DNA from 3 places in the Dactylosporangium sp. NPDC006015 genome. Region 1 is predicted to be linked to each of the others. Evidence: riboswitches for the same ligand, from Rfam matches in the RefSeq annotation. Region 1 holds a riboswitch; each other region holds the start of a gene.
What was found. Region 1 has a riboswitch for cyclic di-AMP ahead of ABZ321_RS56370 (C39 family peptidase). Riboswitches for the same ligand answer to the same signal wherever they lie in the genome.

Region 1 (7,585 bases):
GCCACACAGTCCAGCGCACATGGTCCATCGCGCACAGAGTCCAGGCCCACGGTCCATCGCGGGCACAGTCGGCGCGCACGATCCAGCGGCCACACAGTCCAGCGCCCCCACACGGTCCGGCACGCACGTGGTCCAGCACGCAGGACAGCGGCCGCTCGGTTGAGGACGCACGCGGGCCGGTGCGCGCAGGGCAGCGCGCGCACGGTCCGGCGTGTGTGTCGCGGGTGGTGGGCGTCAGATGGCGCGGGCGGGGCGGGGGCGGCGTTCGGGCAGTGTGGGGACGACCGAGCCGTCGACGAAGATGCCGTGCCACAGGCAGAACGTCAGCAGGATCCACAGTTTGCGGGCGTTGTCGGCGTCGCCGCGTTCGTGCTGGGTGAGCAGCTCGTGGGCGTACTTGAGGTCGATCAGGTGGCCGGCGCCCGACGTGGACAGGACGTGGTGGGCCCATTCCGCGAGCTCCGTGCGCAGCCAGCGCCGGGCCGGGGTCGGGAAGCCGAGCTTCGGACGGTCGGTGATGAAGTCCGGCACGATGCCCGCGAGGGCCCGGCGCAGCGCGTACTTGGTGGTGCGGCCGCGGGGTGGCACCTTCAGCCGGTCGGGCAGCCGGGACAGGACCTCGAACACGCCCTTGTCCAGGAACGGCACGCGCAGCTCCAGCGAGTGAGCCATCGACATCCGGTCGGCCTTGGTGAGGATGTCGCCGGGCAGCCACGTGTTGATGTCGATGTGCTGCATGGTGGTGAGGTCGTCGAGGTCCGCGGCCTCGGCGTAGAGCGCCGCGGTCACGTGCGGGTGGCCCACCCCCGGGCCGCCCAGGAGGATCCGGGCCTTCTCCTCGTCGCCGAGGACGCGGGCGTTGCCGAAGTACCGCGTCTCGATCGGCGTCGTGGCCCGCAGCAGGTAGCTCTTGCCCTTGACACCGTCGGGGACCGCACGGGCCAGGGCGCGCAGGCCGCGCTGGATCGGTGCGCCGAGGCGGCGCACCGGGGCGAGGGAACGCGGCTCCCCGTAGATGGTGTAGCCGCCGGCGAGCTCGTCCGCGCCCTCGCCCGACAGCACCACGGTGACGTGTTCGGCCGCCGTCTGCGCCAGGAAGTACAGCGGGACGATCGACGGGTCGGCGACCGGATCGCCGAGGTGCCAGATGATGCGCGGCAGCGCCACCATCACCTGCTCGGGATTGACGATGGTGGGCACCAGGTCGACGCCGAGGTGCCGGGCGGACTGCTCGGCCACGTCGAGCTCGGAGTACGCGGTGGCGGTGTCGAAGCCGGCGGTGAAGGCGCGCAGGCGGGGGTGGACCTCGGCGGCGAGCGCGACGATGGCGGTCGAGTCGATCCCGCTGGACAGGAACGCTCCGACCGGGACGTCCGCCCGCAGGTGGCATCGCACGCTCTCCCGCAGCGCGTCGCGCAGTTCGTCCACAATGGACTGCTCGGTGACCGCCGGGTCCGGCCGGAACTTCGGCCGGTTGAGACGCCGGACCACCGGCGGGTAGCCGAGCGCGCGGGTGAGCAGCCCGCCGCTGGGCAGCCGCGCGATGTGCCGGTGCAAGGTGTACGGCTCGGGCACGTACTGCATCGTCAGGTAGAGCGACAGCGCGGTCTGGTCGAGCTCCCCGCCGGCGACCCCCAGCAGCGGCGCCTTCTCGCTCGACAGCCACAGCCCGTCGACGGTCGGCAGGTAGTACAGCGGCTTGATCCCGAACTGGTCCCGCGCCGCGTGCACCGTCTCGGTGGCCTCGTCCCAGAGGGCGAACGCGAACATGCCGCGGAGCCGGCCGAGCGCGGCCTCGCCCCAGTAGTGGTAAGCGGCGGCGACCACCTCGCTGTCGCCGCCCGTGGCGAACTCCGCGCCGTGCACGCGAATCAGTTCCTCGCGCAGTGCCTCGAAGTTGTAGATCTCGCCGTTGAAGACCAGCGTCCACCGGCCCGCGTCCGGCCCGCTCGGCGGGTACCGCAACGGCTGCCGGCTGCCTTGCACGTCGATGATGGCGAGCCGTTTGAAACCGGCCGCCACGCCTTGTCCGGCCTTCTCCAGGGCCATGTCGTCGGGGCCGCGGTGGTCGAGCAACTCGAGTTGCCGTTCCACCAGTCCGAGGGTCTCTGGGGAGATGGCGAAGTCCCCCACGTACATCAGGAAGCCGCACATGGCGTCGTTTCCCTTCGGTCGCCTCGCGTGGCAGCGGTGTCGGGCCGCGGACCGCTCTGTCGGCGGTCGCCCGTGAGCCGTCGCCGGTGAGCTCCCGCCGGCACCGGCTGAGCCCCCGCTCGAACGGCCACAGTGCGCCGCGCGATCCAGCCGAACAGAGGCTGCCGGGTCCGGGCGCCCGATTGCCCGGCCGTCATCCGATCCCTCCTCACCAGGGGGATCGCCGGCCCGCGGAGGGGTGAACCTCGCCCCGGGGTGACGATCGGGGCGGGCGGGCACTCCCGCCGTTTGGCCCCGCACCCCCCGGGTAGCGGCGCGCCGGTCACATCGGTCCACGTCGGATCGGCGGCTAGCGAACCACCCGTTGTCTCCTGGGGAGAAGCCAATGCGCCTCGTCCGCGCCCGAAGCCGACCCGCGCACAGCGCCAGCAGCCGCCGTGCGAAAGCCGGGGCGCCGAGCCGCTCAGCACGCTGGCTCCGGGGGCTCGGCCGGCTCCTGCTGTGCGGCGTCATCTCGGGTCTGGTCGTGGCCGCCGGTGTACTGCCGCTCGCGTTCATCGGCGGCTCCACGGTGAACGCGAGCCGTGACGTCTGGACGAACCTCCCGGCGGACCTGGCGCTGCCACCGCCGCCGCAGGCCACCTACGTCTACGCCAACGACGGCAAGACGCTCATCACCACGTTCTACGACGAGAACCGCAAGGACGTGCCGCTGGACCAGATCGCACCGGTGCTCCAGCAGGCCGTCGTCGCGGCCGAGGACACCCGCTTCTACCAGCATCAGGGTGTCGACGGCAGGGGCGTCCTGCGCGCGCTGGTCTCCAACGGCAGGGGCAACGCCCAGCAGGGCGCCTCGACGCTGACGATGCAGTACGTGCGCAACGTGCTGAAGAACGACCCGACCCTGTCGCCGCAGCAGCGGGTCGACTCGCTCGCCGACACGCCCGCCCGCAAGGTGCGCGAGATGCGCTACGCGACGAAGCTGGAACAGCACCTGAGCAAGCAGGACATCCTCCAGGGCTACCTGAACATCGCCTACTTCGGTGCCGGCGCCTACGGCATCTACGCCGCCAGCCAGACGTACTTCGGCAAGTCGGCCCTGGAGCTGACGCTGCCCGAGGCGGCGCTGCTCGCCGGGCTGCTGCAGTCCCCCGACGGCGACAACCCGATCAGCGGCGACCGCGACGCGGCCCTGCGGCGCCGCGCCTACACGCTCGACTCGATGGCGAAGATGAAGATGATCAGCGCCGCGGACGCCACCGCGGCGAAGGGCCAGGAGCTGAAGATCAACGAGCGCGACCTGCCCAACAACTGCGTGTCCGTCCCGCGGGAGCACAACGACTGGGGCTTCTTCTGCGACTACTTCCGCCAGTGGTGGGGCAGCCAGCCCGAGTTCGGCGCCACCCGCGCCGACCGCGACGAGGCGCTGCGCACCGGCGGCTACACCGTGGTCACCTCGCTCGACCCGGGCATCCAGGCGGCCACGCTCAACCAGTCCCTGAGCGTCTACGGCTACGGCAGCGCGCGGTCGATGCCGACGGCCGTCGTCACCCCCGGCACCGGCCGGGTCCTGGCGATGGCCGTCAACCGCCACTACAGCCTGGAACCCAACCCGCCCCAGCATCCACTGTTCCCGAACACCGTCAACCAGCTCATCGCGGGCGGTGGTGGCGTCGCCGGATATCAGGCGGGTTCGACGTTCAAGATGTTCACCATGCTCGCCGCGCTCGACGCGGGCATGCCGTTGAGCACCAACTTCAACTCACCGAGCCGGATAGCGACCGTGTGGCCGGCCAGCGGCCCGGGCAGCTGCGGGGGCAAGTGGTGCCCGGGGAACGACTCCCCGAGCTGGATGAACGGGAACCGGACGATGTGGAACGGCTTCGGCCGTTCGGTCAACACCTACTTCGTCTGGCTCGAACAGCAGATCGGCGCGCGCCGCGTGGTCGAGATGGCGCAGCGGCTCGGCATCACGTTCCGTTCCGCCGAGGACGCGGCGATGGCGGCCAAGGCGGACCAGTGGGGAGCGTTCACCCTCGGCGTCGCCTCGACCACACCGCTCGACCTCGCCAACGCCTACGCGGCGGTCGCCGCCGGCGGCCTGTACTGCCAGCCGCTGCCGGTGCTGTCGATCACCGACTCCAACGGCAAACCGGTCGACGCCGCCGCCCCGAAGTGCCGGCAGGCGGTCAGCGCCGACGTGGCGGCCGCCGCGACCGACGCGGCACGGTGCCCGGTCAGCCGGGCCTCGGCGTACGGCAAGTGCGACGGCGGCACGGCGGAGAACGTGTCCGGCATCCTGGGCGGCCGCCCGGTCGCGGGCAAGACCGGCAGCTCCGAGTACAACTCGACCGAGACGTTCGTCGGCTTCACCCCGCAGATCGCGGCGGCCGGCATCGCGGTGAACGTGGACAACCCGAACGACCACGTGGGCAGCGGCGTCTCCGGCTCGGTCAACGCCGCCGTCGCGCAGACCATGGCGAGCGCGCTGCGCGGCCAGCCGGCCCAGGCGTTCCGGCCACCCAGCCGGGTACGCGCACTGGGCCGCTGACCGCGAGCCGCTGACGGCCGTGTCAGGCGGAGTATCCGCGCAGGGCGGTCCAGTGCGCGAGCTTGGCCGTCGTCAGCGTGTAGTACCCGACGCCCAGGGCGTCCGCGGGGTCGGCGATCTTCACCGTCTTGCCGCCGTCGAGGTACCCCACCACCGTGAGGTAGTGGCCGCCCGGGTACGAGTGCGAGTTGCCCTTGTCGTCCACGGTGGAGCCGGCGATGTTGGCGACCACGGCGTAGCCGTTGGTGATCGCGTTGACGACGTCGGCCTGCATCTGGTCGATCTCCGCCTGGGTGGCCGACTGACCGGGGATGAAGTGCGACTTGTAGAAGGAGCTCTTCGTGTACTCGTTGAGCGACCGGGTGGTGTCGTCGGCGGAGTTGGTGCCGTTGACGGTCGTGTGCAGGCTCTGGGCGACCTCGGACTGGGACGGGTACATCGACCGCGCGGTCAGCGCGATCCGGGTCGCCGCCGGGCCGCAGTAGTAGAAGTTCTCCTGCCAGGCGAACCGGTACGCGAGCTCCTTCTCCGCCGGGGCCGCCGGTTTGGTGGGGCTGGCCGAGGCGGCGGGCGGGGCGGGCTTGGACGTCGCGGTACCGGCGGGGGCCTTCGACGGGGCGGAGGCGGCGTCGGGCGCCGCCTGGGTCCGCTGCCGGTCACGCCCGGCCGGACCGACGCCGGTTCCGGACGGATCCGCGGACGTCACCGACTGCGCGTCGGCCACCGGTGTGGGGGTCGAGGCGTGCACGGCCACGCCGACGGCCGCCGTCACCCCGAGGACCGCCGCGGCGGCCGCGATCGGCAGCACGCGGAAGCGCGACGGGGCGGGGCTCTGGTTCTGGTGCCTGGGTTTGTACAGGTAACTCACGGGTACCTCGACAGACATGCTCGATGACGGCTGCTGTTGCCGGTGCCGGACGTGATCCGGGCAGGGGGGTGCCACGCCGGCCGAGGGCCGGTGCGGTGACGGTCGGCGACTACCGGGCCGGGCCGAGGGTCGAGGTGCCCGAGGTGCTGCGGCACGGGCGATGCCGGGTCTGTGGCTGCACGGAGTGCTCCTTCCGGTGCCGCCTACCGGGTTAGCTGACGGGTTCGGGCGGGAGGATCGCCCTACCGCGAGGCGCTGGCCCCGCGGATTCACCCCGGTGGTGCTCGGTTCCCCGGCTCGCGCGGACGCGACTCAGCGGATCCGCCGCGGTGTCATCCGAGGTGGGTGACGTCGGGCCGGGCGGATGCGAGGACCATATCGGGGGCGCGGGAGGACCCCCGGAACCCCCACGCTGGTCGGCTACCTTGCGTGACGACGGCGTGGCGAACGGCCGGGTGCACGGGCCATCAGCCCGCCGGTCGGCTGCGCCGTGCCCCGGTGCACCTCGCCGACCGCGCCCCGGCCCCGTGCGGCCCGCCCAGTGTCCGGTCGGCAGGTTCGCATGCCCGGCATCACCCCGGATCCGGGGCCTCCCTAGGCTCGCCGGATGCTTCCGGGCGCCGACGATGACCAGCAGCTCAACGGTGCGACCGCACGCGGTCCCCGACACCTGCGCCGCTCCCGGCGGGGGCGGCACGCGACCCGATTCCGGCTGCGTGCACCCGTGCCGGCCGAGATCCGCCGCTACGCCGTGGGCGCCGTCGCGGTCGTGGCGGTCGGCCTGTCCGCGACGCTGTCGGCGTCGGCCGGACCCGCCGCCGTGCCGGCGGACAGTGCGGCGTTCGCCGTCGACGCCGAACGCTCGGCGGCCGGCGGGCAGGCCTCACGCAGCCGCACCCGGAAACCCGCCGACAGCGCGAACAAGGCCACGCCGGCACCGACGAAGGCCGCCCCGGCACCGGCGAAGACCACCCCGGCACCCGCCGGCACGCCACCGGCGTCGACGGCGGCGCCGTCGCCGACCGTGCACGCGCCCGTCGGCGGGCTGACCCAGGCCGAGATGAACAACGCCGTCGCGATCATCGACGTCGCCCGGCAGCTGAACCTGCCGCGGCGCGCGGCCGTCGTGGGGATCGCCACCGCCCTGCAGGAGAGCCACCTGCGGAACCTCGCGAACCCGAACGTGCCGCAGTCGCTGCAGCGCCCCAACGAGGGCGTGGGGTACGACTACGACTCGGTCGGCCTCTTCCAGCAGCGGCCGAGCTGGGGTTCGGTCGACCAGCTGATGAACCCGCACGAGTCCGCCCGCAGGTTCTACGCGGCGCTCGCCCAGATCCCGGGCTGGGAGCAGCAGGCCGTCACCATCGCCGCGCAGATGGTGCAGCGGTCGGCGTTCCCGGACGCCTACGCGAAGTGGGAGGGGCTCGCACAACAGATCGTGGACGCCGTCATGTAGGAATTCCACCGCGCGGGCCCAGGTCCCTCGCATTGTCACTCGTATTGCCGCCCCGGCCTCGCCCCGATGCGCACGACGATGCCCCCATGTCCATGCACAGGCAGAACACATGAGGGGGCCCAGCCGGACCGCGGCGGCGCTGGTCGCGCTCGCGGTGGGAGCGCAGTTGGGCCTGTCGGCGTGTACCAGTTCGACGAAGAAGCCCACGGCGGCGAAGTCGACCGCTCCGCCGCCGGCGGTCGGGCTGGCCGTCAGCCCGGCGGCGGGCGAGTCGGGGGTGGCGATCAGCACCGAGATCGGCACGAAGGTCAACGACGGGAAGATCACCGAGGTCGTCCTGACCGACGCGGCGGGCCAGCGGGTCGCCGGCGAGTTCCGCGAAGACGGTACGTCGTGGGTGCCCGCCACCGCGCTGCGCTACGGCACGGCGTACACCGCGAAGGTCACCGCCGTCGGTGCCGACAACAAACCCGTGACCCGGGAGGCGGCCTTCACCACGGCGGCGAAGGCCAGCGGCCCGGTCGTCACGTCCGACCTGATGTTGACCAACGGCGGG
Region 2 (7,585 bases), on a different contig from region 1:
CGTGTCCTTCTGGGCGCGTCCGGACACCCTCCCGAACTGGGTGCCGCTGCTGCAGATCGGCAGCAGCACGGACACGTTCTTCCTGCTCCAGTCTGGCACGAACAGCGGAACCACCGGCTTCGGCGCCACCTTCAAGGCGGCCGGAAACCCGGCACAGGAGCGCCTCACGCTCGGTTCCGGCCGCGACCTGCCGCTCAACCAGTGGACCCATGTGGTGTTCACGATGAACGGCTCGACCGGCAAGATCTACTTCAATGGCGTGCTCCAGGGCACCCGTACCAACTTCCCCATCGGCATCGGCAACGTGGGCGTGGGCGGCAACACCACGGCCAACCTCATCGGCGGGACGAGCTGGGGCGACCCCCGATTCGACGGTCTGATCGACGACTTCCGCCTGTACGGCTACGAGCTCAGCGCCGACCACGTGACGCAGCTGTACTCGGGTCGCCGGTGAGCACGCTGTTCTAGTGGGAGCATCCACGCCCGCGCCCGGTCGGACTGACGGCTCCCGTCTGAGCGATGGCACCCGCCAGCGAACAGCCGGGTCACAATCCGAGTGAGCGTGGAATACATGACGACGTGGGCCCCAGGATCTCTCCTGGGGCCCACGTTCGTACTGATCGGGCTATTAGCCTCATCGTGAGGTGGGTCTCCACGTGCTGGGAGAGCAGGAGGACGCCGACGCCGGGGAAAGCGGACGAGGCTTTACTGCGACTGGCCGGCCATCTGCCGCATCGCAGCGATCTCGGCCTGCTGTGTCTTCACGATACGGCCGGCGAGAGCCTTGGCGTCCGGGTTGGTTCCATGCGCCAGCTCCGCCTGGGCCATCGTGACCGCTCCCTGGTGGTGAACGATCATCATCTGGAGAAACAGCTTGTCGAAGTCGGTGCCGGTCGCCGCCTTGAGCTTTGCCATGTCTGCGCTCGACATCATGCCCGGCATCGTCGGCATCCCGCTCGGCATCATCCCGCTTGGCATCATGCCGTTCGGCGATGCTCCATGCGGCATCATGTTGCTCGGCATGCAATGCATCTCGGGACAGCTCGGCATCGTGGTCGGCTGGCCCCAGGCGACCAGCCAGCCCTTCATTGTTGCGATCTCCGCCTTCTGCCCGGTACTGATCTTGGCGGCGAGTTGTTTGACGTCCGGATCAGTCGCCTTCGTCTCGGCGAGGGCGGCCATCTCCACGGCTTGCTCGTGATGCGGGATCATCATCCGGACGAACACCGCGTCGACGTTGTTGAAGGTGGGGTTGACGCTGACGCTGACGCTGCCGTTGTTCGGTGCCGTAGGACTACCGCCACCGCTTGCGGTGTCACTGCAAGCGGTGAGCGCGACGGTGACAGTGAGGGCGACGCCCACCAGCACGGCGCTGCCTCGGGTGTAATGCCTCATGGCGCACAGACTCTTTCGACTCGGTGTGGTGAGCTGCATCGCCCTGAGCGGCTACCCCTGTGATGCGGTCATACCGAACGCGGGCGTCATCGCCCGGACGGCGTGACCTCGGCGCTGCAATCCGTTCCACAGCCGGACTCGACGCAATCCCACACTCCCGGGCATCCACGGCATGCTTCCCGAACCGGGTGGCGTTATGCGAGCTCCACACCACCGACCAGGAACTCACCCGGCAGCCTGACCGGTCGTCGCTTCAGTGCGGGTCGATGGCTAAGCATGCCCATCGCCGCCCCGCCCGGCAACGCGCCGCGCAGACCGCCACCGGACACCCACATCGTGACCACGAACAGGGCGCTGGACGCCAGGACTGAGCCCACGACGGCCGGCCACCACGACGCCGCCCTGCCACCGTCAGTTGATCGGCGATGCCGGGAATCAATACGAGTAGCCGCGCGAGGAGATCCAGTCGGCCAGCTTGGGAGTGCTCAGCCAGTAGGTGCCGTCCCCACTCGGGTCGGCCGGGTCGGCGATCTTCACCGTGCCGCCGCTGTCGCGGTATCCGACGACCGTCAGGTAGTGACCGCCTTCGTAGGCGTGCACGGCACCGGCGGTGTCGGTCGCGTGTCCGGCGATGTTTGCCACGATTGCCCGTCCGCCGCCGACCGTGGTCAGCACGTCGGTCTGAAGCTGCGCGGCCTGCGCGGGCGTTGCCGGGTAGACCGGGATCTCTCTGGTCTGGTACAGCGTGCGGCCGTGCCCGAGCACCTGGTTGAGTACGCGGGTGGTGTCGAGGGCCGAGTTCGTCCCGTTGGTGGTGGTGCCCAGCATGGCCGCGGCCTCGTCCTGACTGACGGCGTGGCCGGCCGCCGTGAGCGCGATCCGGGTGGCCGCCGGCCCGCAGAAGTAGTAGTTCGGCTGCAGCTGGAACTGGTACTTGAGGAGCATCGTCGTCGGCGCGGACGGCGCCGCACCGTCGGCCTTCGGTGGTTTCGTGGTCAGCGCCGCGCCCGCCGCTGCGGTGCGCCCAGACGGCGGATCGCCGAGCTGACTGAGCACGATGCCGGCCACGGCCGCCGCGGCGAGCATCACGCACATGGTCACCGCCATCCGCGGCCGGCGGATATCCCCGGCGCGGTGGGACTGCGGCTGTACGGATTCAAGGTTCACAACGAGTCTCCAGTAGCCCGGAGCAGGGCGATCGATACGGGCATGACGTGCGACGACACGCGATGCACAGCCATCGGGCAGCAAGAAGTGATGTGCGCGGCGCACAGTCCCGCTCGCCACCTCAGCAGCCGGACGGATGGCGCACAGGCCACGGGCCTGCGGCTGCCTGCCGCGCTGCGTCAGTAGCCGCTGCAACGGAGCGGCCGGCACCTACGCGACTGTGACCACCCGCAGCGTGACAGCAGGCGGCACTAGCGTCCTGTTGACGCCGCTCGGCGCGCGGACGAGCAGGCACGCGCCCTGCGAGGACCTCGGCGATGGGGGTAACGGCTGTGCACAGACACTTCTCCTTACGCGTCCGCCTACCGGGTCAGCTGACGGATTCGGGCGCGAAGGTCGCCCTACCACAGGCCGTCGGCCCGCGGATTCACCCCAGACATGCGGTGGGTCCCCGGCTCGTGCGTGCACGACTCAGCGAGCCTGCCCGGCGTCACCTGCTGTGAGCATGAACCGGACCAAGCGACCCATGACGTTACGCAAGGGGCACTGCCATGGCAAGGCCCGCTAGTGCTGTGTCCACGAACGTTGGCCGGGATTTTCTGTCGTACCCCTGTGCTTGAGTGTTCGTATGCCTCGCCGTCGTGATCCTGCTGCTGCCCGGGTGGTGCACCGCACCTGCCGGGTCGGGTTGCGGGTCACGCGTGGTCAGAGGGAGCGGTGTTTCGGGCTGCTGCGCTCGGCCGGCGACGTGTGGGCGTGTGTGCTGGAGGTCAACCACTGGCGGTGGCGGCATCAGGCGCCGCCGGTGGTGTCGTATCAGGCACTGTGCCGGGAGCTGTCCACGGCCGGTCCAGGCACCTTCGGTGACCTGGACACGACCGGGGCCCGGTCGGTGCTACGCCGGTACTCCGACGCCTGGTTCACGGCGGCGAAACGCCGCAAGGCCGGTGACCTGTCCGCACGGTTCCCGCGCAAGCGGCGCGGTCTGCTGCCGGTCCGCTACTACCACGGCACGTTCACCTTGGACGGGCGGCGACTGCGGCTACCGACCGCGAAGGGTGCGGCGCCGTTGTGGCTGCGCCTGGACCGGGCGGTGCCGTACCCGGTCGAGCAGGTCCGGTCCGTGGCCCTGCTGGCCGAGGGCGGGCGGTTGTGGGTCGAGGTCACCGCCGAGGTTCCCGTCACCGTGTATCCGGCCGACGCAGGTCCGGACCCGGCTCGGGTCGCTGGCGTCGACCTCGGTGTCATCCACCCCTACGCGGTTGCTGGCGCTGACGGGCACGGGCTGCTCGTTTCCGCACGCGCGGTCCGCGCCGAGCACCGTATGCATCTCTCCGACACCAGGCACCGCCGCCGGGCGACCGCCGCCCGGGCCCCGAAACCCGGGCAGCGCGGGTCACGGCGGTGGCGCAAGACCTGTCGCCGTGCCCGCCTCGTCGAGGGCCGGCACCGGCGCCGGGTCCGGCAGGCGCAGCATGAGGCGGCGAAGACCGTGATCGGCTGGGCGGTGCAGCGGCGGGTCGGGACGTTGACCGTCGGCGACCCTCGCACCGTCCTGGACCTGCCCGCGGGCCGGCGGCACAACCTGCGGCTGCGGCAGTGGCAGGTCGGCCGCGCCATCGCAGTGCTGCGGGACAAGGCCGAACTCGCCGGCATCACCGTCCACCTCGTCGACGAACGCGGCACCTCATCAACCTGCCCCACCTGCCGCAAGAAGATCACCAAACCGGCCGGGCGGACCATGACCTGCCGGCACTGCAACCTCACCGGGCACCGCGACCTGTTCGCGGCCGCCACCATCGCCACCCGCACCCCCAACCACCCGGGCGGGAACCCCACGGGCGGCGGCACCAGCACCCCAGCAGCAGTAGTGCTGCCGCAGGTGCTTACGCACCGTCGAGCAGGACGACACCTCCCCGGTGCCGGACTGTCCCGGCGTGACCCACGCCGACCCCCACCACGCCATCACGCCGCCACACCCGGCGACGCGACGGTGAACACGATGGGGGCGGCGACAGGAGTCAGTTGGCCGGCTGAGGCCCGCCCCACCACGGTGGGGAGTCGCTCGACCGCACCCGTGCGGCGAGGAACCACAACACCACCAACCCGGTGAACGTTAGTGGTCACAGCACTAGCTGGAAGAAGCCGCACATCATCACTGTTCGGACCGACTACTCAATACGTTGACAGCATCGCGGCATGGGTCGGTTCAAGCGATCTCAGGGTCCCACGATCGGCTGCCGCGGAGGCCATCCCGGCCCGGGCATGACGGCACGGGGTCTAGAGTGCGAGTCGAACGCGCGGACGGGAGGCGGTCATGCCGGCTGGCACGAAGGACGACCCGTGGGTGCTGAAGACCCCGCCCGGGTCGTCGGAGTACACCATGTACCGCGACGAGGCCGCCGACCCGCCCGCCCTGGTGTGCCAGGTCGGCTCGACCAAGCTGACGTACCAGCTGCGGGCGGTCGAGGATCTGCATGCGTGGCTGCGCGAGCAGGGCGACTGGGTGCCGCTGGGCGCCGCCGACGAGAACAAGCCCGCCGCCGACGGCACCGTCGAGGCGTGGGGCCGTTCGGAGGACAACCCGGTCGGCGGCTGGTACGGGCTGCGCAAGGGCTACCGGGGCCGGTTCGGAATGTACCTGCCGCCGCTGCTGGAGGTGCTCGGCCTGGCCGAGCTGACGCACGATGCCCGCAACAACCGGATGCGCGCCGTCACGGAGTGAGAATCCGCTTGAGGCGGGCCAGATCTTTCTGGTTGGCCCGGCGCATCGCCGCGGCCATCACCGACGCGGTGACCTTGCCGAAAAGGGCCCAGCGCCGGCGTCCCCCCGTGCCTCACGAGCAGGACCGGCCCGCGAACCGACGCCGCCGCCCAGGCCACCCGCCGAAGCGGAGGCGGGCCTGACGCCCGAGATCCCCGAGCCACGCGACCTGTTCCAGTGCCGGACTCAGCCGCCGCGGCGAGGTTCGAGGGCGACCACGCCGTCGACGAGCGTGCGGCTGGAGGCGCCGGACCGGGGTCGCGGCACCGGCAGGGCCCGGTAGGCCACGACCCGCCAGCCCGGTTCCTCCAGCGGCGTCAGTGAGTCCAGCCCGAAGAGCGCCAGCCCACCGGGGACGCGCTGGGCAAGGGTCTGCATCTGCCTGGCGGAGTCCGCGCTGACGATGTCGGCGATCCAGTGCGCGGCGCCGGTCCGGCTCGCGAGCGTGGCCGCCAGCGCCGTGACTGCTCCGGCCGGCAGGTACACCAGCAGGCCCTCGGTGAGCACGATCACGTCGCCGGATCGTCCCGTCTCGTCCACCACGGCGCTCACCGCGGTCTCGTCGCGGACGTCCAGGCCGACCCGCCTTACCGGGCAGCTGTGCGGCCGGCCGTGCAGGGTCCGGTCCTTCAGCTCGACGACGGCGGGGTCGTCGGCCTCGACCAGCTCGCGGCATCCGGGCAGTCGCATCCGGTACGGCCGCGTGCAGAAGCCGGCCCCGAAGTTCACCACCGCGGCCCCCGGCCGTCGCTCGAGCGCATCGACGAGCATGCGGTCGATGAGGACGGTACGGGCGACAACCTCGTCCCGCCCGGCGTCGGCGAGCCGCGCGATCGGCGCCGCCGCAGCGGTCGGCGTGAACAGCTCGGCGAGCGGGTCCGACACCCGGGGGCGCGGAAGGCGGCTCTCCGCGGCCCGGCAGGCCGCCGCTGCGTACGCGGTGGCCTGCACGGTCCGGTCGACGAGGGGGTTCATTCCCAGCGGAACAGCCAGGCGGCGCCGGCGGCGCAGACCACCACGGTGCCGCCCAGCACCGCGACATCGACGCCGACGGAGTCGCCTCGGTCCAGCCACGCCCATTGCAGCGCGTCGATCGCGTACGTCAACGGAAGGGCGTCGCTGATCTTGCGCATCCAGTCGGGCATCAGTTCGAGCGGGACGGTGGCGCCCGTCAGGAAAATCATCGGGAAGTACACCAGGTTGGCGATGACCAGGGCCGTCTGCTCGCTTCTGGCGATGGAGGCGATCAGCAGGCCGATGCCGAACATGGCGGCGCCGGAAAGCAGCGCCAGACCGGCGAACGCGAACGTCCGCTCCGGCGCGTGCAGACCGAACACGAGCGAGCCGACGACGACGAGCAGGGCGATGCCCAGCACGCAGATGACGATGTTGATCAGCAGCTGTGCGGTGAGGAAGACGGTCGGCCGGGCGGGGGTGCCCCGCAGTCGGCGCAGAAACCCGCGGGAGCGGTACTCGACCATGCCCAGCGGGAAGCTCATCAGCCCGGCGACGGCGAGGACGAGGCCGACGTAGGCGGGCACGGACACGTCGACGGTGCCGAGGCCGTCCCACAGGTCGGACGGCTTGTTGCCGTAGATGCCGCCGAAGATGCCCAGCACCATGACCGGGAACACGAGGCCGAAGAACAGCGGCGGGAAGTTGCGCAGCATTCGCCTCGACTCGAACGCCAGCACGCTAGGAAACATCGACGTTGTCCGCTTCGCTCGAGGCCGTTCCGGCGGCCTGCCCGGTCAGGTTCAGGTACGCGTCGTCCAGCGAGGCCGGCAGCTCCCGCGCGGTGGTGCCGTGTTCGGCCAGGACCCGGTCGACGTCCGCGCGGCGCGCCGGTTGCACCTCGAGCATCAGCCGCTGCCCGGCCGGCTCCACCCGCACCCCGGAACCCAGCCCGGTGAGACCTTCGGCCAGCTTCCGGTTGCCGCCGGCGCCGTCGAGCACGAGCCGGGCCGAGTCGCCGGCGTGGTCCCGGATCAGCTCGGTGGGTGTGCCGGTGGCTACGACGCGGCCCTTGAGCAGCACGTTGACCCGGTCGCAGAGGTACTCGACCTCCTCCATGTGATGCGAGGTGATCACGATGGTGAGGCCGTCGCCGTTGCGGCGGCGCAGTTCGTCCCAGACCATGCGCCGGGCGGCCGGGTCCAGGCCGTTGGTCAGCTCGTCGAGGAAGACCACCTGCGGGTTGTTCAGCAGCGCCAGAATCAGTGACAGCCGCTGCTGCTGCCCGCCTGACAGCTTGACGAC
Region 3 (7,585 bases), on a different contig from region 1:
GCAGGTGCTTGCTCAGCGGGTCCCAACCCTCGGGCGCGAAGCCGCAGCCATAGCGCTCCGCCTCCTCGCGGCCGAAGCCGCGCTGCGCGAGGAACTCGCGGGCCAGCCGGGCGCCGGGCGAGCCGAGCTGCTCGGCATAGAAGCGGGCCGCCTCGGCGTGCGCGGCGATGAGCCGCTGCTTCTGGCCCGTCTGGCGGACCGGCGCGCTGCCCGCCTCGACATACTGCAGCTGCAGGCCGGCGCGGCCGGCGAGCCGCTCGACCGATTCGACGAACGTCAGGTGGTCGTGGTCCATCAGGAACTTGATGGCGTCGCCGCCGGCGCCGCAGCCGTGGCAGAAATACACGTTGCGCGCGGGCGAGACGTTGAACGAGGCGGTCTTCTCGTCGTGGAACGGGCACAGCCCTTTCAGGTTGCCGCCCCCGGCCGACTTCAGCGTCACGTGCTCGGAGATCACATCCGCGATCGCGGTGCGCTCCCGTACCAAGGCGATGTCCTCGTCCTTGATCTTGCCGGCCACCCGACGCCACCTCCCCAACCCGAGGCCTACATCCTGCCTCGCGCCTACGACAATTTACGACCTCACCCGTGCAACACCACACCGGCCACGGCCTCGCCCGGACAAAACCACACAGCCACGGCTTCACACGGCCAACACCACACGGGCACCATGGGCGCACATCACCGTGCGATGCTGGCCGCCATGCCGAAACTGCGGGACGAGCGGGTCGCCTGGCTGGCCGTACAGGACCAGCTGCGGCGGCGCAGTCGGCGGCTGGGGCCGTGGGGCTGGCTGCTGACGATCGCCACGCTGGGCGCGTGGGCGGTGCTGCGGTCCCAGGGGCGCGGGTCGGCGCGGATGGCGGCGTATTCGCTCGCCGTCGACCACGTCACCGGCTACCTCGACGACGACGAGCGCGAGACGCTGCGCACGCACGGCACGGTGCCGCCGTGGTTCCTGTTCGAGGTCGAGCGGGCCAGGTGGGCGGCGCGCGACAAGCAGTCGCTCCCCGCCGGCCGCGAGACCCGGCTGGAGCGGCGCCGCCGGATCCTGCTCAGGGTCGTCCTCACGGGGACCGTCGCGGCCACCGTCCTCGTGTTGTCACCGACCGTGTGGGTACGGGCGGCCTCCCTCGGCCGTATCGGTCCCGCCTCGACGGCCCCGGAGGCGGACGTCGCGATCGTGTTCGGGGCCCAGGTCGCGCCGGGCGGGCAGGAGCCGATGCCGTTCCTCAAGGGGCGGCTCGACGTCGCCGCGCAGCTGCTCACGTCCGGCAAGGTGAAGGCGCTGCTCATCTCCGGTGACGCGCAGGGCGGATCCGGAGATGAGGTCCGGGTGATGCGCGACTACCTGGCGGGCAAGGGCGTCGATCCGGCCAGGATGGTCGTCGACCCGCACGGACTCGACACCTATGACACGTGCCGCCGTGCCCGCGACGTGTACGGCGTGACGAAGGCCATACTCGTCAGCCAGGAGCTGCACCTGCACCGTGCGGTGACGCTGTGCCGGCGGCTGGGCGTCGACGCGTACGGGGTGCCCGCCCTCTGCGAGGGATGCCAGCAGGTGACGATCTGGTACAACACGGCCAGGGACGTCGCGGCCGGGCCGAAGGCCGCCTGGGAGGCCCTCCGGCACCGACAGGCCGCAGTCGTGTCACCACCGGATCCATCCCTGCTGCAGGCGATGCGCTGACCCGCCCACCATCGTGGTTTTGGGCACGTCCGGCAGGCACCGGCGGCATACTTGACCCGTCCACGGCGCCGACATCAGATCGGCGCTTGTCCATGCCTGGCCCGATGGGTGGTGCGTTACCGGTGATGATCCCGCGTCCGGGGGTTTCCGGCTGATGGTCACCGTGCTGCGCACCGTCGACGACGTCCTCGCATGGGCGGAGCTGCTGGTCGGGCCGCCGCTGCGCACCGCCGTCGGGCGCCTCCCGGAGCCGTCGCGCGAGGTGGCCGAGCTGCAGCTCGGCGGGCTCGACGAGGATCCGCCCGCCGCCCGTACGCGCGCCGCACTGACACTCGTCTGCGCGGGCGCCGTCGGTGGTGACCCGCACGACGCGGTGGCGGGCGCCGTCGCGGTGGAGCTGGTGCACCACTGGTCGGGGCTGCAACGGGACCTGTTCGACGGCGACCTGACCCGCCTGCACCGGCCGACCGCCTGGAGCGTGGTGGGGCCGCACCCGGCGACGCTGGGCGGGCAGGCGATGCTGGCGCTCGCGTTCGACGTGGCGGCGACCGGCGACCCGACCAGACGCGTGCCACGCCCGCTGCGCCAGGCCAGCCGCGCCACGCCCGACACCGCGCCGTCCGTGCCGGCTGTGCCGTCCGTGCCCTCCAGGGAGCCGGTGCGGCAGGACCGGGCGACCCGGGACAGGTTCACCGAGCAGCACGGCACCCCCGACCCGTGCGCCGACGCGCGGCGGCAGTCCGGGGCGGCATCCGTCGACCGGGCCGGCGTCCGCATCCTCGGCGACACCGTCCAGCAGCTCCTGCACGGCCAACACACCGACCTCAGCACGGCCCTGGACCCCGTGCTGCCCCGGCACCGCTCCGGCAACGACCTGCTCCGCACGTGCATCTCCGCGGTCGAGCAGCGCAGCGGCGCCCTCTTCGGCTGCGCGTGCGCCCTCGGCGCGCTCGCCGGCGGCGGCGACCCGGCACGGGTCGAGCAGCTGCGGCTGTTCGGGGTGCGGCTCGGGCTGGCCGTCCGGTTCGCCGAGGACCTGCAGGGCATCTGGGGCGACCCGGCCGTGACGGGCCGCCCGGCGTTCGCCGACCTGCGCGGACGCCGCCGCTCACTGCCGGTCGCCGCCGCCCTCGCCGCGGGCGCCGACGAGCTGGCCGACCTGCTGCACCGCGAGACCCGCCTCAGCGAGGCCGACCTGGAGCGCGCCGCGAAGGTCGTCGAACGCTCCGGCGCCCGCTCCTGGTGCGCCCAGCAGGCCGACGACCTCCTCGCGCAGGCCCTGGTCGCCCTCGACCTGGCGATCCCCGAGCCGGCCGCGGTCGCCGAGCTCGTCGCCCTGGCCCGCTGGGCGACCCGCCACCCGGCCTGACCAACACCCCCGCCGGCGATCCACAAACCCGCGCCTGACCGGCGACCCATGAACCGGCGCCTGACCGGCGCGACCCGAGAAGGCGCGCCGGCCGGGTGCGGGTGAGCGTCAGGAGAGGGCGGCGACCACCTGCTCCGCGCGGGTGGCGTGCTTCTGGTACGCGCCCGGGAACGCCGACCGCTGCACCGCCTGGGCCGCGGCGGTCACGCTCATCCGCTGCCAGCCCTCGACCCGGTTGAGGGCGTTGTAGAAGAGCATCGCGGAGTGGGCGGGGTTCATCAGCTCGGCGACGGTGCCCCAGCCCTGGCTGGCCCGCTGCTGGAAGAGCCCGACCGAGTCGTGGTCGGTCGAGGTGCCGTCGTGCGGCAGCCCGAGGGACGCGGGCACGGCGGAGCTGGCGACGTTGTACAGGTCGCTCTCCTGCATCGCCGTCGCGATCGCCACGACCAGGGCCCGGTCGGGCATGCCCTGCGCCCGGCCCTGCTTGACGATGATCGCGGCGTTGTCCATCTGCCGCTGGTCGAGGCCGGCGACGGGCTTGACGACCGGCGGCGCCGGCGGCACGGGCGCGGCGGGCACCGCGACGGCCAGGGGCCCCGTCGCGGGCGCCGGCGCCGCATCGGCGGAGGGCGCGGACGACGGCCCCGAAGCGGACAGGGACGACGGCGACGGCCAGGACCAGGCGGCCGCGGACTCGGCATACGCGGGGCCGGTGAACATCGACGCCGGCGAGTCAGCCGGCAGGGTGCCCAGCAGCGTGGCGGACAGGACGGCGACCGAGACGGTGCCGGCCCTGGCGCCGAGCACGGGCACCAGCCGGCGATGTCGCGGGTGGAACTGGCGTGGCAACACCTTCAATATGGGCTTCACTACTGATGTTTCCTTCGTTTGCAGGCAGAAGACATGCGGCATCGGCACGCCGCCCGAGGACGGCATGCTGGAAGGGGGGAACCAGTGGTGAGGTGTTACGAGGGCGCGCGGGCGGCCGGCATCGACGCAGACTCCTTCCGGTGCCGCCTACCGGGTTAGCTGACGGGTTCGGGCGGGAAGTTTCGCCCTACCGCGGCCAGGCCGCGGATACACCCCAGAGGACGCGCATGGGTCCCCGGCTCGCGAAGATCGCGACTCGACGGCGCCCGCCCGGCAGCACCGATGCGGTGCAGGTCGACCGGAGCGGACTCAACGACCCTACTGGGCCGTCTCGGGCCGGGCCAACCGCAGCAACGGCAATCCACCCTGAGCACCCGGACGCTCACCGAACGCCGTCACCCGTCTGGTCACCTCGCCGGCGTGACGACCGCCCTTGACCAGGTACATCGCGCGGTCGGCGGCCCGCAGCGCGGCGCCCGCGTCCTCGACCGTGTCATCGATCACGGCCACGCCGACGCTGACCCTGACCCGCATGATCTGCCCCTGGTGCGTGACGGGTGCGCAGACGGCGCGTTCGAGGCGGTCGACCAGCACGCCGAGGTCGCCGGCGGCGACGTTGCCCATGAGGACGACGAACTCGTCGCCGCCGAGGCGCGCGACGGTGTCGGTGGGCCGCACCAGCGACTGGAGGCGCTGCGCGACGGCGACGAGGACCGCGTCGCCGGCCTCGTGGCCGAGGGTGTCGTTGACGATTTTGAAGTCGTCGAGATCGCAGAAGAACAGCGCGCTGATCACCTGCTCGGTGCGGGCCCGCCGGATCGCGGCCGCGAGGGGTTCGGCGACGGCCTCGCGGTTGGCCAGGCCGGTCAGCGGGTCGCGGGAGGCCCTGCGCACCAGGTCGGCCTCGGTGGCCTTGCGGCTGGTGATGTCCTGCACCTGCGTGATCGCGAACGCGGGCGACCCGGCGACCACCGACATCGTCGCGGAGATCCAGATCGTCTCGCCGTCGCCGCGGACGCAGCGCACCTCGTAGTCGCGGATCGTGCCGGCGCCGCCGGCGAACACCTCCCGGCTGCGCTCGAAGTCGTCAGGGTGGATGAAGTCGCCGAAGCGCATCGAGACGAGCACGTCCTCGTCCCGCCCGAGCAGCTCGCACAGCGCGGGGTTGACCCGGACGAGGCGGGTCGTGTCGGCTCCCTCCAGGCCGATCATGCACATGCCGGTGCCGGCGCCGTTGAACGCGAGCCGGAACGCGGCCTCGCTCGCCTCCAGGTGCTGCCGCTCCCGGCGCAGCGCCTCGACCAGGTTGGCGTTGTTGATCGCGATGCCGGCCTGCGCGGCGAGCATCTCCAGCAGCTCGCGCTGGAACGCGCCGGGCCGCCTGCCGTCGGCGGGCAGGTCGACGCTGAGCACGCCGACGAGCGAGCCGTCGGGCGCGCACAGCGGCGCGAACAGGGCGTCGAGGGGGTGCCAGCGCTCCTCCTCCGGGATGCCGTCCGCGCCGTCGGGGGCGGCGGGGATCCAGGACTGGATGCCGTCGTTGTGCCGCTCGTGCGGCAGGAACCGCAGCTGCCCCCACTCGTCGGCGGCGGCGAGGTGCGCGTCGAACTCCGCCGCCGGGTACCGGACGCCGAGCAGCTCCGCCCGCGCCTCCTCGGACCCGGCGATGGCGACCGCCTCGTACACACCCTCCGGATGCAGGTAGTTGACCACGGCGGCGCCGAACCCGACGTGCTCGACGACGGCGTCGGCAATCCGGTTCAACGTCTCGACGACGGTGCTGCCGGTGTTGATCCGCCCCGTGATCCGGTAGACGGAACGGATGGCGGCCATCGCCATGTCCCGATCTCGATCCACGGCTCGCCTACCCCGATCCGGCCGACCCTGCAGCCCTCACATCGACGCAACGCCTCCGATCCTAAGCAATTGCGGGCGCGGTCCGCCGCCACGCGGACCCGGGTCAGCGCCGCGGCTGACGACGGCGCGGCGGCGGCCGGCTTACGGTTCCGGCTCGACATCCCGTCGAGCCACACAAAATCGCCTGAAAGGTCGCCATGCCACACAAACTCCGCCGCCTCGTCGCCGGGGGCTGCCTGGTCGCCGCCCCGCTGGTGTACGTGGCGGGCCTGCTCACCGACCCCGCGCTGCGCGCCGGCGACGCCGCGGACGGCGCGTACGGCCGCCACCCCGGTCAGGTCTCGGTGAGCGCCGCGCTGCTGCACTGGAGCTGGGTCCTGCTCGTGCCCGGCATCATCGGCATGATCCACCTGGTCCGCCGGCGCGCCGTGCTCTTCGGGCACATCGCCGGGCTCGTCGCGCTGCTGGGCGTCGTCAACTTCTCCGCGCTGATGCTCGGCGACTTCTTCTACGCCCGGCTCGAGGCGGACCTCGGCACCGCGGCGGGCGACCGCCTCGCCGACGCCGCCTTCGCCGCCGGCGGGGCACAGTGGGGGTTCCAGGTGCCGGGCTTCCTCGGGCTGCTCGGGGTGCTCCTGCTGGGGTTGGCGCTCGCGTACGACCGGCGCGTCCCCTGGTGGGCACCGCCGGCGATGCTGGCCGGGATGCTGGCCGGCCCCGTCTACCCGATCGGCATGATCGCCGGCAGCCTGCTCTACATCGCGGGCTCGGGTGTGATCGGCGTACGGATGCTGCGGATGACCGACGCCGAGTGGGCTCAGGAGCCGGTGGCGGGCGGGACCGCCGCGGCGCCGAGCGGGAACGTGGCCGCGACGGTGTAGCCACCGCCGGGCCGGGGCCCCGCGTGGAGGGTGCCGCCGTGCAGGGCCGCCCGCTCCCGCATCCCGGCGAGCCCGTGCCCCGTGCCGGCGACCGCGGCCGACCCGTCGTCGCTGACCTCGACGGTCAGCGCGGGCGGCGGGAAGCCGATCGTCACCTCCACCGTCGCGGCCCGGGCGTGCTTGAGCGTGTTGGTCAGCGCCTCCTGGACCACGCGGTACGCGGCCAGCCCGAGCGCCGGCGGCACCGGGCGCGGCGTGCCGGTCGTGCCGATCCTGACGTCGAGGCCGGCGGCGCGCAGCGGCGCGGCGAGCCGGTCCAGCTGGTCGAGGCCGACCGGCGCCCGCCCGTCACGCAGGACGCCGAGCAGCATCCGCAGCTCCTCGACCGTCTCCCGGCCGGCCCGCTCGACGCTGTGCAGCAGGTCGCGTTCCCGTTCGCGGGCGGGGTCGCCGGCCAGCAGCATCCGCACCCCGCCGGCCTGCAACGTCATCAGGCTGACGTGGTGGGAGATGACGTCGTGCAGCTCCCGCGCGATGCGGGTGCGCTCCTGCGCGGCGGCGACCGCGGCCCGCTCGGCCATCCGGATCGTCCGCTCCGTCTGGCGCCGCAGCAGGACGCCGCTGCCGTACGCGACGCCCATGAAGATCGCGCCGATCAGTCCCTCCGCGAGGTCCTGCCCCGGCAGCGTCTGCAGCAGGGCGTAGGCGGCCAGGACGGTGGCGGCGCCGGCGGCCCGGGCCCGCCGCCCTGACGCCGCGCTGCCCACGGTGTGCACGAGGATGAGGTTGGAGTAGAACTGCCAGGCGGTGAGCGGGTAGTCGTCGTCCAGCACCGCGAACCGGAACAGAGCTGACAGCGCCGTCAGCGCGGCGAGGGTCGCGACCGGGAACCGGCGGCGCGGCAGCAGGATCACG

Region 2: it holds a riboswitch for cyclic di-AMP, as region 1 does, so the genes downstream of both, ABZ321_RS28505 (C39 family peptidase) here and ABZ321_RS56370 (C39 family peptidase) in region 1, are expected to answer to the same signal.
Region 3: it holds a riboswitch for cyclic di-AMP, as region 1 does, so the genes downstream of both, ABZ321_RS14800 (hypothetical protein) here and ABZ321_RS56370 (C39 family peptidase) in region 1, are expected to answer to the same signal.

Annotation. Positions count from the first base shown of each region.
Region 1 covers NZ_JBEXUD010000082.1:12,763-20,347, forward strand. The annotation lists gene asnB (asparagine synthase (glutamine-hydrolyzing)) at 235-2,154, opposite strand; gene ABZ321_RS56365 (transglycosylase domain-containing protein) at 2,540-4,705, shown strand; gene ABZ321_RS56370 (C39 family peptidase) at 4,728-5,573, opposite strand; cyclic di-AMP (ydaO/yuaA leader) riboswitch at 5,759-5,901, opposite strand; gene ABZ321_RS56375 (hypothetical protein) at 6,181-7,029, shown strand; gene ABZ321_RS56380 (Ig-like domain-containing protein) at 7,139-7,585, shown strand, end outside.
Region 2 covers NZ_JBEXUD010000017.1:49,184-56,768, forward strand. The annotation lists gene ABZ321_RS28495 (LamG-like jellyroll fold domain-containing protein) at 1-454, shown strand, start outside; gene ABZ321_RS28500 (DUF305 domain-containing protein) at 706-1,395, opposite strand; gene ABZ321_RS28505 (C39 family peptidase) at 1,831-2,772, opposite strand; cyclic di-AMP (ydaO/yuaA leader) riboswitch at 2,907-3,049, opposite strand; gene ABZ321_RS28510 (transposase) at 3,191-4,675, shown strand; gene ABZ321_RS28515 (DUF6855 family protein) at 4,880-5,287, shown strand; gene ABZ321_RS28520 (class I SAM-dependent methyltransferase) at 5,513-6,301, opposite strand; gene ABZ321_RS28525 (ABC transporter permease) at 6,298-7,020, opposite strand; gene ABZ321_RS28530 (ABC transporter ATP-binding protein) at 7,022-7,585, opposite strand, start outside.
Region 3 covers NZ_JBEXUD010000007.1:143,547-151,131, reverse strand. The annotation lists gene dnaG (DNA primase) at 1-520, opposite strand, end outside; gene ABZ321_RS14810 (ElyC/SanA/YdcF family protein) at 704-1,693, shown strand; gene ABZ321_RS14805 (polyprenyl synthetase family protein) at 1,848-3,062, shown strand; gene ABZ321_RS14800 (hypothetical protein) at 3,171-3,911, opposite strand; cyclic di-AMP (ydaO/yuaA leader) riboswitch at 4,062-4,204, opposite strand; gene ABZ321_RS14795 (diguanylate cyclase) at 4,251-5,765, opposite strand; gene ABZ321_RS14790 (hypothetical protein) at 5,987-6,670, shown strand; gene ABZ321_RS14785 (histidine kinase) at 6,607-7,585, opposite strand, start outside.